DNA from 2 places in the Pantoea allii genome. Region 1 is predicted to be linked to the other one. Evidence: predicted binding sites of a transcription regulator. Region 1 holds the regulator's gene; the other holds the start of a gene.
The links. The regulator LexA, encoded in region 1, represses DNA repair genes until DNA is damaged. The targets are predictions, from matches to a motif close to TNCTGTATGTACATACAGNA.
Positions count from the first base shown of each region.

Region 2: the regulator LexA is predicted to act here: its motif matches at 2,251-2,270, upstream of uvrB (excinuclease ABC subunit UvrB).

Region 1 is NZ_CP125958.1:4,348,107-4,356,998, reverse strand. It holds gene psiE (phosphate-starvation-inducible protein PsiE) at 491-901, shown strand; gene ubiC (chorismate lyase) at 985-1,497, shown strand; gene ubiA (4-hydroxybenzoate octaprenyltransferase) at 1,509-2,393, shown strand; gene plsB (glycerol-3-phosphate 1-O-acyltransferase PlsB) at 2,516-4,942, opposite strand; gene QNH99_RS20410 (diacylglycerol kinase) at 5,071-5,439, shown strand; gene lexA (transcriptional repressor LexA) at 5,546-6,160, shown strand; gene dinF (MATE family efflux transporter DinF) at 6,271-7,593, shown strand; gene QNH99_RS20395 (CsbD family protein) at 7,765-7,977, shown strand; gene zur (zinc uptake transcriptional repressor Zur) at 8,098-8,619, opposite strand.
Region 2 is NZ_CP125958.1:3,260,390-3,269,281, reverse strand. It holds gene bioC (malonyl-ACP O-methyltransferase BioC) at 1-70, shown strand, start outside; gene bioD (dethiobiotin synthase) at 67-753, shown strand; gene QNH99_RS15445 (ABC transporter ATP-binding protein) at 739-1,461, opposite strand; gene uvrB (excinuclease ABC subunit UvrB) at 2,348-4,369, shown strand; gene QNH99_RS15435 (gluconeogenesis factor YvcK family protein) at 4,371-5,276, opposite strand; molybdenum cofactor riboswitch at 5,479-5,612, shown strand; gene moaA (GTP 3',8-cyclase MoaA) at 5,599-6,588, shown strand; gene moaB (molybdenum cofactor biosynthesis protein B) at 6,603-7,118, shown strand; gene moaC (cyclic pyranopterin monophosphate synthase MoaC) at 7,121-7,606, shown strand; gene moaD (molybdopterin synthase sulfur carrier subunit) at 7,599-7,844, shown strand; gene moaE (molybdopterin synthase catalytic subunit MoaE) at 7,845-8,297, shown strand; gene QNH99_RS15405 (OBAP family protein) at 8,294-8,892, opposite strand, start outside.

The sequences.
Region 1 (8,892 bases):
ATGCCTTTTCCCGGCCGCATCGCGTCTTATGCGCTGGCGCTTCGGCTGATTAGCTGCCAGTCGATACAGGCAATACCGCTACATAAGGCAGTGAATGCGTAGAGCTGAACGGTGTCGGGCTAAAACCGGGTCTGGATCATTCGGTCGCCAAAACCGAGTCAATGTAGCCCTCACATGTGAAAAAGGGATGACAGGCTTTACCAACAGGTGGATTCAACCAGGTAGTCATAAAGGGATAATCGGCGTCAGGCGTAGCAACAGCCGCAGTTGGCGCGCGATGTGCGTGAAAACATCCATCCTCACCCGCGCTGTTCTTGCTTTATGATTCTGATCTTTCAGGGGTTATGGCGTTCATTAATAAGCATTCCTCATGTCACATTGGGGGGAGGAATGGCAGCGGGTGCGGTAAGCCTGACAGCTATATTGTGATTTAGGTCACACTCACGCATGATAGCGCCAATAAAACCCCATTTAATTTTTGAGGCGTGAGATGAGTGACAAAAACCCGGTAGCACAGAAGATTGCGCGCCTGATGCAGTGGGTACTGAACGCGGGACTGCTGATCCTGGCGGTGATTTTGATGGTGTTTTTGGGCAAAGAGACAGTCCATTTAGCCAATGTCCTGTTTAGCACCGGTGAGCAGGCGTCGTCCTACCTGCTGATTGACGGCATTGTGATTTATTTTCTCTACTTCGAATTTATTGCACTCATCGTGAAGTACTTCCAGTCGGGCTACCATTTCCCTTTACGCTACTTTGTGTACATCGGGATTACCGCCATCATCAGGCTGATCATCGTCGACCATAAAAATCCCATTGATACGTTATGTTATTCCGCGGCTATCCTGTTGCTGGTTATCACCCTGTGGCTGGCAAACAGTAACCGGCTTAAACGCGAGTAACGAAGCCGTCAGCATTCAGGACGGTGTTCCTCGTATCGCTCTGCGCTAAACTACCTCTCTGAAAATTTTTGGGGGAAAGTGCCATGACGCAAGACCCGCTCCGTTTATTACGTTCACTCACTTGGCTGGCGCTGGACGATGCCGCATTTACGCAACCGCTTCGTGACTGGCTGATGGAGGAGGACTCCATGACGCGACGTTTCGAACAGCATTGCCAGAAGGTCAGGGTCGAACCTGTACGCGAAGGCTTTATCGATGCTGACGAATTAGGCGACGAAGGCGCGTTATTACCTGCAGACCAGCGTTTCTGGCTGCGTGAAGTGATTCTCTACGGAGATGAGCAGCCGTGGCTGGCGGGACGCACGCTGGTGCCTGAAAGTACCCTCAACGGCCCGGAAACCATGTTACAGCAACTCGGTACGCGGCCTCTGGGACGTTACCTGTTCTCCTCATCAACGCTTACCCGCGATTTTATTGAGCCTGGCAGCGTCGAAACGCTCTGGGGACGCCGGTCCCGGCTGCGGCTGTCGGGTAAGCCGCTACTGTTAACGGAACTGTTTTTACCGGCATCGCCGGTCTATCGTGATCAAGGTTAAGGGTTTGACCTGTGCAAAACACACAAAAAATGACGAAATGGCAGGCTTACAGCCGCCTGATGCGAATCGATAAACCGATCGGCGCTTTACTGCTGTTGTGGCCAACGCTGTGGGCGCTCTGGCTGGCAAAGATGACCGTCCCACCGCTGCCGACACTGGCGGTGTTTGTCGCGGGTGTCTTTGTGATGCGCGCTGCGGGCTGTGTGATCAATGATTATGCCGACCGTAAGGTAGACGGGCACGTTGAGCGCACCAGGCACCGGCCGCTGGCAAGCGGTGCCGTGACGGCGAAAGAAGCCAAAATGCTGTTTGTGGTGTTGGGGCTGATTGCGTTTGCCCTGGTACTGAGCATGAACCTGATGACCATTATGCTCTCGGTCGTGGGCCTGGCGCTGGCCTGGGTCTATCCGTTTATGAAGCGATATACGCATCTGCCTCAGGTGGTGTTAGGCGCAGCCTTTGGCTGGGCGATCCCCATGGCGTGGGCGGCAGTTAGTGAGTCCTTACCTCTGGTCTGTTGGCTGGTATTCCTGGCAAACATTTGCTGGACGGTGGCCTACGATACGCAATATGCCATGGTTGATCGCGAGGATGACCTGAAGATAGGCGTTAAGTCCACGGCGATACTGTTTGGTCGCTACGACAAATTGATTATTGGTCTGCTGCAGCTGTCTACGTTGGTGTTGATGGCGCTGGTGGGGACGATGCTGGATCTGAACGGCGCGTTTTACTGGACGCTATTACTGGCTGGTGGGTTATTTGTTTATCAGCAAAAGCTGATTGCGCAGCGCGATCGTCAGGCCTGTTTCCGCGCCTTCCTGAATAACAACTATGTGGGACTGGTTCTGTTTCTGGGCGTGCTGATGAATACGCCGCCGTTTTCACAGCTCCTTTAACCGCCCCGACGAGAATCGCGGTCAGTTCGCGAATGTGCGTCAACGCTGCTGAGTGCCTCAGTACCAGCGTGCGAATAAAAAAGGCGACCTTCAGGGTCGCCTTTCTCGTCATCGCGAATCCGCTAATCGTGCGCTACGGCGCTTTCGATGGTCATGCGTACATCGCTGGTGACCAGGTCAGCCAGGATGTGCCAGGTCGCCAGCGTCTGCGCCACGTCGGCATCACCGCTGTCGCTGATATAACCTTCATCACGCAGCGTGAGCACCAGTGAGGAGAACACCGCTTTATCAAAGAACTCCGGCGCATTGATCCCGTGCAACACGCTCAGGCGCTGCGCCAGGGTACGGCTCTCTTTTTCCAGCGTGCCCCGGTTAATGGTGGGCTTGGCGCTAAGAATCGAGAAGGTGATGGCGTAACGCTGCAGCGTCTCACGCACACCGGCGGCCAGCAGTTGAAGCGTACGGTAACGCGCGGTGTTAAACGACAGCAGACCTGCCTCAACGGTAATCAGCCCCTGACGCGTCAGTTCCTGACATAAGTTAGTCAGTAACTGCGGCAGTTGATCATGGCTCCAGCGCAGGAACAGCTCGCTCTTCAGCATGGGATAGATCAGGCTGACCTGACGCAGCAGTTCGGCTTCGCTCAGGTTGCGATGCTGCTGCACAATCGCCGCAATCAGCGACGGCATGACCAGCATATGATGAATGTTATTACGGTAGTAGGTCATCAGTACCGCCTGCTCGCGCGGCAGAATAATGATGTCACCAATACTGTCTTTTTCACTCTCGAATTTGTTCATGCTGAGCGCATGATCCAGCAGGGCTTCGGCAGACATGTCGGGCAAGGTGGCATCCGGCGAGTAGGGCACGTTGCGCAGTAACTGGGTATAGCACTCCAGTTGCTCAACCAACTGCTCGCGGGTCAAAGAGCGCTGACGCGAAGCAAGCAGAGCGGTAACGCACAGGTTCATGGCATTCGCCGCGCCGGCTTCGTTAATACGCACCATGATGGTGGCCGCGATATCGTTCGCCGCCGGGGTCAACCAGCCGGGACGCTGTGCTTCAATGGGATCGATAGCATCGCGCCATTCAGGAACGTGCTTATTCAAATAATTTATCAGCGGTAGCGGCTCGCCAAAGTTCACGTAACCCTGACCGAGATTGCGCAGCTTACGTAAGCCGCGCACCATCTGCATGAAGCCTTCTTTCTCTTTCGTGGCACCGCGAAGCTCTTTCGCATAGGTGCCCACTTCCATGACATGTTCGTAACCGATGTATATAGGCACTAACGTGATAGGGCGCGTGCCGCCGCGTAGCATGGCCTGCAGCGTCATGGACAGCGTGCCGGTTTTCGGATCTAACAGCCGGCCGGTACGTGAACGGCCCCCTTCCACGAAGTACTCCACGGAATAGCCACGGGTAAAGAGTTCACCCAGGTATTCACGGAAGACGGTGGCATAGAGCTTGTTGCCTTTAAAGGTCCGGCGAATAAAGAAGGCACCCAGACGGCGGAAAATCGGCCCGGCAGGCCAGAAGTTCAGGTTAATACCGGCGGCGATGTGCGGCGGGACCAGCCCCTGGTGATACAGCACGTAAGACAGCAACAGGTAATCCATATGGCTGCGGTGGCAGGGCACATAAACAATTTCATGACCGTCCTGAGCCAGCTGGCGAACGCGCTCACCGCCGTTGACGTTGATGCCCTGATAAAGTCGACTCCAGAGCCAACCCATCACGCGATCCGTGACGCGAATCGCTTCGTAGGAGAAGTTGGCGGCAATCTCCTCCATCATTTCAACGGCGTTTTGCTGGGCTTTTTCATGCGAAACCTTCTTGCTGCGGGCTTCGTCTTCTACCGCTTTTTCTATCGCTTTCGATTGCAGCAGGCGATTGAACAAATCCTGACGCGCGGGCAGGCGCGGACCGACCGCTGCCAGACGCTGACGGGCAAAGTGGATACGAGCGACCCGGGCCAGTTTTTGCGCAATTGATTTATCCGTACCGTGTTCAGTCGCCATACGACGCAGGGAAACGGTTGGCGAGAAGCGCACAAAACTGTCGCGACCATGCCAGAGCACAGCAAAGAATTTTTGTACCCCATTTAACAAACGTAAATGAGGCGGATTATCTTCTCCCTGCACTTCCCGGCCGGGTGCGCGGCCGAACATGACGGAAACCGGTAACATCTGGATATCAAGCTCAGGGTTACTGCGGTGCAGATCGAGATACTCGTGGAAGATTTTTACCGACTCGACGCTGGGCACGAAATAGGGAAACACGCGTGGGCCATCGTGGATAAAGACATGACGCGGCAGCAAGGCCCCGTCAATCTCCAGCGGCGAAAGCGGATCGGGCAGCTCGTGCCTGATGCACTGCGCGCGCAAAGTCAGGAGATCGGCCTTTGAATCATAAGGCAGGACATACATAATAGGCCGGGTTGGGTCCAGCCCATGTTCGGATACGGGATCGGCCGGAATGGCCTTACTCTTTACCAGAAACGACAGGGGTAAATTCAGTAATTTATAAAAAAGTATACGCCAACCTGACATAGACAACATGAAGCCTCTTGTTAGCAAAGCGGCGCAAGCTTATCAGAAAGCGCAGCAAAAATCTGTGACAGCGACAATTGTGCGCTGCCCAATATTGACGTCAATCCTTTGAAAAGAGTTCCTTTATTATGACAAATAATGTCACCGGCCTTAACCGAATTGTGAAAGCTGCGGGCTATTCATGGCAAGGTCTTCGTGCTGCCTGGCAGCATGAAGCTGCTTTCCGTCAGGAAGCGGTTACCGCACTGGTAGCGATTATCCTGGCCTGCTGGCTGGATGTCGATAGCGTTTCGCGCATCCTGATGATTGGCTCTGTCGTACTGGTGATTATTGTTGAAGTCCTGAACAGTGCCATAGAAGCGGTGGTAGACCGCACCGGTCAGGAGCGGCATCCTCTTGCTGGACGAGCAAAAGACATGGGCTCCGCCGCCGTTTTCATCGCAATATTACTGGCCCTTTTTGTCTGGGGAACGCTGCTTTGGTCGCATTTGCGATAAGCGTTCCATCTCGCGTCAAATAACTGATTTTGGCCTGAGTTTTGGTTTCCATTTCACCAATACCTGTATATACTCACAGCGACTGTATAAACAACCAGGGGGCGGGATGAAAGCATTAACCAGCAGGCAGCAACAGGTCTACGACTTGATTCGCGACCACATTAATCAAACAGGCATGCCGCCAACGCGTGCAGAAATCGCCGCGCAGCTTGGTTTTCGTTCGCCAAATGCAGCCGAAGAACACCTGAAAGCACTGGCGCGTAAAGGCGTGATTGAAATCGTCTCTGGTGCGTCCCGCGGTATCCGTTTGTTAATGGAAGAAGAGCCATCAGACGGCCTGCCGTTGATTGGTCGCGTCGCCGCCGGTGAGCCATTACTGGCCCAGGAACACATTGAAACGCATTACAAAGTAGATCCTGACATGTTCAAGCCTGCAGCGGATTTCCTGTTGCGCGTGAGCGGAATGTCGATGAAAGATATCGGCATTATGGATGGTGATTTGCTGGCGGTTCACAAAACGCAGGAAGTGCGTAATGGTCAGGTTGTGGTTGCGCGTATTGATGATGAAGTCACGGTAAAACGCTGGAAGAAACAGGGTTCTGTGGTGCATCTCTTACCTGAAAACAACGATTTCGAGCCTATCATTGTTGACACACGTGCCCAGTCTCTCACCGTTGAAGGTCTGGCTGTCGGCATTGTCCGTAACGGTGAGTGGTTGTAAAACCCGTTAAGGTTATTGGCATGCGTCAATCTTAACGTTCTCCAGTCTGCCCTTACTTTGCCGCTGTGGGTTTATCTCTGGCCCCGGCGGTTTATCGCACGGATTCAAGAATGCGCTTTCTGACAGCTACCGATAAAAACCTGTGGCGGTTAGCGCTGCCCATGATCCTGTCAAATATCACGGTTCCTCTGCTCGGTCTGGTCGACACGGCCGTGATCGGCCATCTTGACAGCCCGGTTTATCTGGGTGGTGTGGCTGTCGGTACGACCATCACCAGCTTCATCTTCATGTTGCTGCTTTTTCTGCGTATGAGTACCACGGGCTTAACGGCTCAGGCATTGGGTGCGGGTGATAAGACCGCTCTGGCGCGAGCGCTGACTCAGCCACTGCTCATCGCGCTGGTCGCGGGCCTCTTATTTATCTTCCTTCGCTATCCCGTTACGACGTTAGCCACCCGCTTTATTGGTGGGGACCCCGCGGTATTGGAGCAGGCAGCCCTGTTTATCCATATTCGCTGGCTCAGTGCGCCCGCAACGCTGGCTAATTTAGTCATCCTGGGCTGGCTGCTGGGCGTTCAGTATGCCAGGGCACCGGTCATCTTGCTGGTGGTAGGTAACGTCATTAATATCCTGTTGGATCTCTGGCTCGTGCTGGGTTTGCACTGGGGCGTGGCGGGTGCCGCTAGCGCCACCGCGCTGGCAGAATACGCAACGTTACTGGTCGGTGCGGTGATGGTGTGGCGCGTACTAACGCTGCGGGGTATCACCTTGGAGATGCTCACTCACAGCTGGCGCGGCGACATCCACCGCCTTCTTCGCCTTAATCGCGATATTTTACTGCGCACCTTGCTGTTGCAGCTCTGCTTTGCCTCTCTTACCGTGCTCGGCGCCCGCATTGGCCCTGACGTCGTCGCGGTCAATGCCATCCTGTTAATGTTCATTACGTTCACCGCCTACGCGCTGGATGGGTTTGCCTACGCCGTAGAAGCCTTTGCCGGTGAAGCGCACGGGGCAAAAAACGGCACCCGGCTGCAGCAGGTATGGCTATCTGCCTGTCGTCAGGCGCTGGTGGTGGCGCTGTTTTTCTCACTCGTCTATGCCCTGTTTGGCTATCAGATAGTGGCATTCCTCACCTCTATCCATGCGCTGCAACAGGCCGCTGACCGCTTTTTGATCTGGCAGATTGTCATGCCGCTAATCGGCGTCTGGTGCTATCTGTTGGATGGCATGTTTATTGGTGCGACAAAGGGAAGAGAAATGCGTAACAGCATGGCGGTGGCTGCCTTGGGCTATTTCCTGACGCTCGCTACGGTGCCCCTGCTCGGCAACCATGGTTTGTGGCTGGCGATAGCGGTCTTCCTTGCCCTGCGTGGCTTATCCTTGTGGCTGGTCTGGCGTAAACACTGGCGCAATGGCACCTGGTTCACTGCCTGATCGCTGAACCGGAATTATGACGCAGGATACATATTATTTTCATTTTTTCCGGCAAACCTGAAATTACCTACTACAATTAACTTTGAATGGCGCTGTTAAGTAGCGCTTTATATCGTGATTTTGTTTAACTGCAAAATAAAACGAAACCGAAGGATGACGTGGAGGTCTGCAATGAATAAAGACGAAGCGAGTGGTAACTGGAAACAGTTCAAAGGAAAGATGAAAGAGAAATGGGGCAAGCTGACCGACGATGATATGCAAGTCATTGAAGGTAAACGCGATCAGCTGGTCGGAAAAATTCAGGAACGTTACGGCTACGCGAAAGAAGAAGCGGAGAAAGAAGTAACGGCCTGGGAAGGTTCCAACAAAGATTACCGCTGGTAATCACGCTTTCAGGGACGCTCCTACCCGGGTCGGTACGCTCATGCCGGCCACCGCACAAGGATGTGCACATTAACCCTGTAACCCCAACCCTGTAACCCCAACCCTGTAACCTCAACCCTGTTAACCCCGTTTACCGCGCTTTTTCCCTTCAGTCTGATGGTCGTGATCACAATGTTCATGATGTTCACAGGCCTCAACTTCAGCACAGTTCTCACATAAACCATGAGCTTCAATCACGCTATGGCGTAGCACAAAGTGTGCCTCCTGAGCTAAAGACGCGATGATCTGCTCTGCGCCTTGAGCCTGCTTCTCTGTCACCCCAGCACAGCGATCGCAAACCAGCATAACCGACGTATGCGCAGGCGCTTCGAAGTGATGACACATGACATAACTGTTATTCGATTCAACCCGATGAATAAAACCCTGTTCGAGCAAGAAATCCAGCGCACGATAAACGGTAGGCGGCTTAGCCTGCGGCTCGCTAACCCGCAACTGATCAAGCAGGTCATAAGCACTGATAGAGCCTGGCTGTCCGGCCATCAACCGTAGCACTTCTGCTCGCTGGGTCGTCAGGCGAACACCGCGCTGTAAACACAGCTTCTCAGCCTGGGTCATAATTTGCTCTGGCGTCATGGTTGACATGGCGTTTCTCCGCTAGACAGGTGATGTTATCTTATCACAATAATCGTTATGACGTTGAACCTTGCCGCCAGCCAGACAGCGCCCGCCTACACGCTTCTGTTTCTTCCCTTCCGTTCGCTTATCCTTTGCTGAAAGCTGGCTTCGTACCAGTCTGTTTCAGAATGTTTATAGATATTTTTTACTTTTACTTTACATCTCACTGAGTTAAGAACTAATGTTTAAATGTTCTTAATAAAGTGCTGGCCCAGACTGGATTTGCCTGAAGCATTTTCG
Region 2 (8,892 bases), 1.1 Mb from region 1:
CCACTGGCCCCGGGATGAGCAGGGTTTTCGCCTCAGTTACCATGTGATGTTTGGAGTGACGAAATCATGAAACGCTGGTTTGTGACCGGCACCGACACCGAAGTCGGTAAAACGGTGGCCAGTGCGGCGCTGCTGCAGGCTGCCACGGCTGCAGGTTATCGTTGTGCAGGCTATAAACCTGTTGCCTCGGGCTGTGAGTTAACTGCGTCAGGCGTGCGTAACAGCGATGCGCTGGCGTTACAGCGTTACAGCAACGTCGCGCTGCGCTACGAGCAGGTGAATCCGCTGGCGTTTATGGAGCCAACCTCGCCGCATATCGTCAGCGCGGATGAGGGCAGACCGATTGAGTTTGCCACCCTGTCGGCGGGGCTGCGTGAACTTGAGCCGCTGGCCGAGTGGATTCTGGTCGAGGGAGCAGGCGGCTGGTACACGCCGCTTTCTGAGACGCAAACCTATGCAGACTGGGTAGAGGCGGAGCAACTGCCGGTGATTTTGGTGGTGGGCGTTAAGCTGGGATGTATTAATCATGCCATGCTGACGGCCGATGCTGTCCGCGCGCGCGGTCTGCGACTGGCGGGCTGGATCGCCAATACGGTACAGCCGCCCGGTCGGCGCTATCAGGAATACCTCACGGCCTTAACACAGCGCCTTCCGGCACCTTGTCTGGGTGTGATTCCCTGGTTAACGGATGAGGGCCAGCAGGCTGACTGTGGTCAGTACCTGACGCTGCCTGGCGAATCAGGCCACGGTTAACCATTTATCCAGGGTACCGTCATCCAGCTGGGTGACGTTGCCCTGAGCCACATTGCGGCCGCGATGCAGCAGTAAAAAGTTGTCAGCCACGCGGCGAATCAATGAAACCCGCTGTTCAAGCAGCAAAATCGTCAGGCCATAGTCGCGGTTCAGGCGACGAATCAGATTCCCCATCTCTTCTTCCAGCCAGGGTGCCATACCGTCGGCAGGCTCATCCAGAATCAGCAGGCGCGGCTGTAAGACCAGCGCACGGGCCAGCGCCAGTTGCTGCTGCTGATAGACGGGCAAATCGCCGCTACGCTGTTGACGCAACGAATAAAGCGCCGGCAGCAGGTCGAATATCATTTCCGGGATAGCCCGATAGCCGTCACGCGGTTGTGCGCCTGCCAGTAAAGCGATGAGTAAATTATCCTCGACGCTCATCTGAGTAAAAATATGTCGCCCCTGCGGAACATAGCCAATGCCCTGACGGGCGCGCAGCTCTGCAGGCTGGGACAACAGGTCCTCAGGCGGCGAACCATCCTGCTGCCAGCTAATGGTCCCGCTGTTTATAGGCAGCTTCCCCATAATGCAGTTGACCAGGGTGGTTTTCCCCATGCCTGGCCGTCCCAGTATGCCGGTGCAGGTGCCGGGAGGCAGGTCCAGATCCACATTCCAGAGAATATGATTTTTACCGTAAAACTGATTCACCGACCGTAAACTTAACATCTGACGCGCTCCTTCCAGATAATTAACCTGAATGCTTTCGCCGTTCATCTCTGGTAAATCGCTCTAATGAGATAGCGGGATCTTCAACACCGCTATTGCCTGTACTACGCTGGTAAAACGTTATGCAATTCCCAGGCCAGAGTCATTATTGCCCCCTGTGGCTGGCTTAACCTGCGGAAATACCATCATTTAAAGATAAAGAAAAATGAACAATGCCAGCCTTAGCTTAAGGCGCGGTGCAACGGCGGTGCAGGCGAAAGGCGTGATGAAGTGCGTCTGCTCGCTAATGGGGCAGGTGCCAGACCACAAAAAATAAAAAAAAGAAAAGGGGTTGTCGCAGATCAAGGCGAGTGCCGCTGCGGTAGCTCAATCCTGCCAGTTAGTGTCAGAAATTAAGCGAAAAAAAAATTTTTTTTAGGGCCGCCATGACGACGAAAAAAATTATACACAGCTGATGTGCAAAGGGCTGTCATCAGTTATCCACTATTCCTGTGGATAACCTTGTGCATTAGATAATGAAAACAGGTTAGAAGCGAGGAAATACGGGGCCTGGTAACTGGATGATGAGAATCTGGGCTTTTTAAAGTAGCGGCTATAAATCAATGGGTTATCAAAAAACAAGCCTGCCGGATTGGTGCCGATTCATCAAACTGCAATTTTATGACACATGCTTGACAAATGTTAAATCAGGGCCTGGCTTGGGGATAACCTGGCGCAACAAAAACAGCCGACAGCAAGGGATAAAGCCAAAGAGTCAAGCGGAAAGTGATGTCCGTTACTGTGCATCATTACTGTTATTATATCCAGTATTTTTTTCTGGCAAAATCGGCATAGCAGAGTAAAATAATGGGCTGCCCGCCGTCTTTCTTCTGCAGGAACCCTATTCATGAGTAAAGATTTTAAACTGAACTCCGCTTTCAAGCCTTCTGGCGATCAGCCGGAAGCGATTCGTCGTCTGGAAGCCGGACTGGAAGATGGACTGGCGCACCAGACGTTATTAGGCGTCACCGGATCGGGTAAAACCTTTACCGTCGCTAACGTAATCGCCGATCTCAATCGGCCCACCATGGTATTAGCGCCCAACAAAACCCTGGCGGCGCAGCTGTATGGTGAGATGAAAGAGTTCTTTCCGGACAACGCCGTGGAGTTTTTTGTCTCTTACTACGATTACTACCAACCTGAAGCCTATGTGCCGAGTTCCGACACCTTTATCGAAAAGGATGCCTCGGTTAACGAACACATTGAGCAAATGCGTCTTTCCGCCACAAAAGCCTTGCTGGAGCGGCGCGATGTTATCGTCGTCGCATCGGTGTCGGCGATTTATGGCCTGGGCGATCCCGATCTTTATTTGAAAATGATGCTGCACTTAACGCGCGGTATGATTATCGATCAACGCAGCATCCTGCGCCGCCTGTCAGAGCTGCAGTACACCCGCAACGATCAGGCGTTCCAGCGCGGGACCTTCCGGGTGCGCGGCGAGGTTATCGATGTGTTCCCTGCGGAATCTGACGACATTGCGCTACGGATCGAATTATTTGATGAAGAGGTGGAGCGCCTGTCATTGTTTGACCCGCTCACCGGCCAGGTTGAGTCAGTGGTGCCGCGCTTTACGATCTATCCCAAGACGCACTATGTCACACCGCGTGAGCGCATTTTACAGGCCATGGAAGACATCAAAGTCGAGCTGGCCGACCGGCGTAAAAACCTGCTGGAAAATAACAAACTGCTGGAAGAGCAGCGTATCACCCAGCGTACCCAGTTTGATCTGGAGATGATGGGGGAGCTGGGCTACTGCTCCGGCATCGAAAACTACTCGCGTTACCTTTCGGGCCGTGGGCCTGGAGAAGCGCCGCCGACCCTGTTTGACTATCTCCCGGCAGATGGCCTGCTGGTGGTGGATGAGTCCCACGTGACGATTCCGCAAATTGGCGGCATGTATCGTGGTGACCGGGCGCGTAAAGAGACATTGGTGGAATACGGTTTCCGTCTGCCCTCGGCGCTGGATAACCGCCCAATGAAGTTTGAAGAGTTCGAGGCACTGGCACCGCAAACGATTTATGTATCGGCAACGCCAGGCAAATACGAGCTGGAAAAATCCGGCGACGAGGTGATTGACCAGGTGGTGCGTCCGACCGGCCTGCTGGACCCGATCCTCGAAGTGCGGCCCGTCGCGACCCAGGTTGACGATCTGCTGTCAGAGATCCGCAAACGCGTCACCGTCAATGAACGTGTACTGGTTACCGTCCTGACCAAACGCATGGCGGAAGACCTGACCGAGTACCTGGAAGAGCACGGCGAAAAAGTGCGCTATCTGCACTCGGATATTGATACCGTGGAACGTATGGAAATCATCCGTGACCTGCGTCTGGGTAAATTTGACGTATTGGTGGGGATTAACCTGTTGCGAGAAGGGCTGGATATGCCCGAAGTGTCGCTGGTGGCGATTCTGGATGCGGACAAAGAGGGCTTCCTGCGTTCGGAACGCTCGCTGATTCAGACCATTGGTCGTGCGGCGCGTAACATCAACGGTAAAGCGATTCTCTACGGCGATAAAATCACGCCTTCAATGGCGAGGGCGATTGAAGAAACCGATCGCCGCCGTGAAAAGCAGCAGCGCCACAATGAAGAAAACGGCATTGTGCCGCAGGGCCTGAATAAGAAAATCACCGATATCCTGGAGCTGGGCAATAACGTGGTGAAAACCCGCGGCAAAGCCAAACCCAGCAAACGCGGTGCGGCCGAAAGCAATGCCGATTACCTGGCGTTATCGCCGCAGGCATTGCAGAAAAAGATTCACGAGCTGGAAGGGCAGATGCAGCAACATGCGCAAAACCTGGAGTTCGAACAGGCGGCTGGCCTGCGCGATCAACTGCAAGAATTGCGCACGTTATTTATTGCGGTGTCGTAATTCAGTTAAACCCCTGAATAGCGTGTTCCAGCGCGGCGCGGAGCAGCTGGCGGTCGTGACGATATTTGATATCGGCCGCCTCCAGCGGTTCACGAATAATCAGGCGGTTTTCCACCCGGCTGACATCCGTGGACGGGCCAACCACGATGGCGTCAATCACCCGCTTGCCAATGTAGTGTTCCATCATCGCCAGTTTATCGGCCACGGTAAGTGTGGCCGCCGCAGGACTCAACTCCCGGCCCAGATTGCCGATAAACACCATATTGGCGGGGGTGCGCCGTAACGCCTGGGCCATCTCTTTCATGAGCAGAATGGGCATCAGGCTGGTGTAAAAACTGCCAGGCCCAATCAGGATCAGATCGGCCTCTGCAACGGCGTCGAGCGCTTCCCGGGTGGGGTGTACGGCAGGGTGCAGCATCAGTTCCTGAGGCGGAAGTTTCATCTCGTCGATGGCGGTTTCACCGTAAACGGCATTGCCCTCGACATCGGTTGCCACTAAATCAACCGGCTGTTCAGACATAGGAATTAAAAAGGCGTCGACCTTTAGCAGGTTTCGGATGATGTTAACCACTTCCAGCGGGCGTACGCTAAGGTGATCCAGCGCTTTGAGTATCAGGTTGCCCAGGTTGTGTCCGGCCAGTTCACCGTTGCCGGTAAAGCGGTATTCGAACATGGCAGATGCCACGCTCGGCTCGGTAATCAACTGGTTAATACAGTTACGCAAGTCGCCCCAGGCAATACCGCCTTCGGCGCGACGAATGCGGCCTGTGGAGCCGCCGTTATCGGTGGTGGTGACAATGCCTGTCAGGCGTGAACCCAGGGGAGACAGGGCAGACATCACGCGTCCTAATCCGTGTCCGCCCCCTAAGGCCACCACGCGATCAAGGTCCGCCAGTGTTCGATTCATACTTCTCCTTTTTCGCGTCTGCGGCGCTTATGCGCACTATTGATGCAGACGAGGGTGATTTACGTCAATGCTTACCGGCCATGTTAACTTATCCTGTGGGCGAAATACGGTGAAAGTTAACGTTACTGGAGCACAGAGAGTAAAAGCCGTGGATGGCGCATAATCACTAATCGCGCTACCATCTGTAGACCGCGTTGACCAGCCGGTTAACGTACACTCAAGCCTGAATGCCTACGTCTGCGGATAGGGGATTCAGGCCGTAGCCTTCGCGCTGCCAGGGTGCAGGAAGAAATGACTGCATCTCCCGAACTGGAAAGGTGTTCTGGTGTCACAATTTACTGATGCATTTTCGCGCAAATTTTACTATTTGCGCCTGTCGGTCACGGATGTCTGCAACTTCCGTTGTACCTATTGCCTGCCGGATGGCTACCAGCCAAACGGTATCCGCAATAAAAGCTTTCTCTCGCTGGATGAAATTCGTCGGGTCACCCGCGCCTTTGCGGCGGCGGGCACAGAAAAAGTACGCCTGACCGGTGGCGAACCTTCCCTGCGCCGCGACTTTACCGACATCATTGCGGCGGTCAGGGAAAACGCGGCGATTCGTCACATCGCGGTCACCACCAACGGTTACCGGCTGGCGCGTGACGTTAAGCAATGGCGCGATGCCGGACTTACCGCCCTTAACGTCAGCGTAGACAGCCTTGACGCACGCCAGTTTCACGCCATTACCGGCCAGGATAAATTCCATCAGGTGATGGCGGGCATTGACGCGGCGTTTGAGGCTGGGTTCAGCCAGGTCAAAGTCAATAGCGTGCTGATGCGCGATGTGAACAGCCATAATCTGACGACCTTTCTTGACTGGATTCGTACCCGTCCCATTCAGCTGCGTTTTATTGAGCTGATGGAAACCGGTGACGGCGGTGCGCTGTTTCGCGAGCAGCATGTGTCCGGCGAGGTGATCCGCGATAAGCTGATCGCGCAGGGCTGGCAGCGCCGCATCAGCGGTCGCAGCGATGGCCCGGCCCAGGTGTTTTATCACCCCGATTACGTGGGTGAAATCGGGCTGATCATGCCGTATTCCAAAGATTTTTGCGCCAGCTGTAACCGCCTGCGGGTTTCCGCGCAGGGCAATCTGCACCTCTGCCTGTTTGGTGACGGCGGGATTCCGTTACGGGATCTGCTCGCGTCAGACGATCAGCAGCAGGAACTGCAGGCGCGTATTGCCAGCAGTCTGGGACAGAAGAAACAGACGCATTTCCTGTTACAGGGGAATACCGGTATTACACAGAATCTTTCTTATATTGGCGGTTAATTGCAGGAGCAAATATGGGTAAACCAGCCAGCGCGTTTCAACCGTTACAGCTTGCTACGTTAACGGTTTCAGACAGCCGCGATGCCAGCAACGATACATCCGGTGATTATCTGCGTGAAGCCGCGATCGAAGCTGGACACAGCGTTATCGACCACGCCATCGTCCCAGACAATCTCTACCGTATCCGGGCCATTGTGTCACGCTGGATCGCCAGTGAAGACGTGCAGGTGGTGATCGTTAACGGCGGAACCGGTTTTAACCTGAAAAACAGCACACCCGACGCGCTGCTTCCCCTGTTCGATCGGGAAATCGAAGGCTTTGGCGAGCTGTTTCGCATGATTTCCTATGAAGAGATTGGCGGATCGACCTTACAGTCCCGCGCGGTCGCCGGCCTGGCAAACCAGACGTTGATTTTTGCTGTTCCCGGCTCGACGTCGGCCTGCACCAGTGCCTGGGAGCGCATCATCGCCGATCAACTGGATGCCCGTACGCGTCCCTGCAACTTTGTCACCCATTTAAAGAAACGTTAAGCATGTCACAACTCACACACATTAACGCCGCCGGTGAAGCCCATATGGTGGATGTATCCGCTAAAAATGACACCGTACGCGAAGCCCAGGCTGAAGTGCTGGTGCTGATGAAGCCAGAAACGTTACAGATGATCATCGAGGGCAGTCACCACAAAGGGGATGTGTTCGCGACGGCGCGCATCGCGGGCATTCAGGCAGCAAAACGCACCTGGGAGCTGATCCCGCTTTGCCATCCGCTGATGCTGAGCAAAGTGGAAATCGCACTGGTGGCGGAACCGGAATCGAACCGGGTGCGCATTACGTCCCTGTGTCGGCTCAGCGGGAAAACCGGCGTGGAAATGGAAGCCCTGACTGCGGCTTCCGTTGCGGCACTGACAATCTATGACATGTGCAAGGCCGTACAAAAAGACATCGTGATCGATCAACTGCGTTTGCTGCATAAAAGCGGCGGCAAAAGCGGCGATTTTCAGGCGGTTGCCCATGATTAAGGTGCTTTTTTTTGCTCAGGTGCGGGAACTGGTGGGAACCGATTCGCTCACCCTGGCTGCGGAGTACCCCAACGTGGCTGCGCTGCGCGCGGCGCTGGCGCAGAAGGGCGATCGCTGGGCGCTGGCACTGGACAGTGAACGTTTACTCGCCGCCGTTAACCAGACGCTGACCGCGATGACTCATCCCTTGCAGGACGGGGATGAAGTGGCCTTTTTCCCACCGGTCACCGGAGGATAAATGGAAACGCAAATTCGGGTGGGCCCGGCTGCTTTTGATATGGCCCAGGAGTACCAGTGGCTGGCGGCATGTAAAGAAGACGGCGCCGTGGTGACCTTTACCGGCAAAGTGCGCAACCATAATTTGGGTGATGATGTCGCCGCCCTGACGCTGGAACATTATCCCGGCATGACGGAAAAGGCACTCAAGGACATCGTCGATGAGGCACGCCAGCGCTGGCCGCTGCAGCGCGTTTCAGTGATTCACCGCATCGGTGAACTCTTCCCCGGCGATGAAATTGTGTTTGTCGGCGTCACCGGTGCACACCGCGGCAGTGCATTTGCCGCCGCGGAGTTCATTATGGATTACCTGAAAACCCGCGCGCCGTTCTGGAAACGTGAAACCACCGGACAGGGCGATCGCTGGGTCGATGCGCGCAACAGCGACCGCGAGGCCGCTCAGCGCTGGGATTAAGGCGTTGAAAGCTGTTCTGCGGGGGCAAACTGGGTCTTGCCATGTGCGTGTTCGCCTCCGCCCTTGCCACGTTGCAACTGAATGACGTCACCGTCCTGCCAGGCGTTGGCACCGGGAACCACCGGGTGCGCGTCAATATCGGCCCGTTCAGCACGAATTTTGTGACTGTCGAGAGCAAAACGGCGATCGCGATCGGCCAGAAAGCGCGAGTCCATTTGCCCATCGGCGGTAAAGCCCATCATCAACGCTGGAATCCCCAGCGGCAACTGTTTGTCACGGTCGGTGTGCCAGGTATGCCACGTTTTACCGTAGGTGTTGACGATGCGCGTCATCAGCGCATGTTCCGCGGCGGCAGGCAGGCCGGGTGCGACCAGCGAACCGGATTTCACCTCGTACTGATGGCTGTGCCACAGCTTCTTTTCCTCGTTGGGCAAGGTCCGGTACAGCCGTTCGCTGATGATATATTCCACGCCCATCAGGCGCGCATCGCGCGTGTTGCCGTCATAAATAACCGCCTGCATAACGTCATCATTTAAGACCGTGACATAGTGATGCGCTTCCATCTGACCGTTTTTGTCGCCGTTATAGAAGTGAA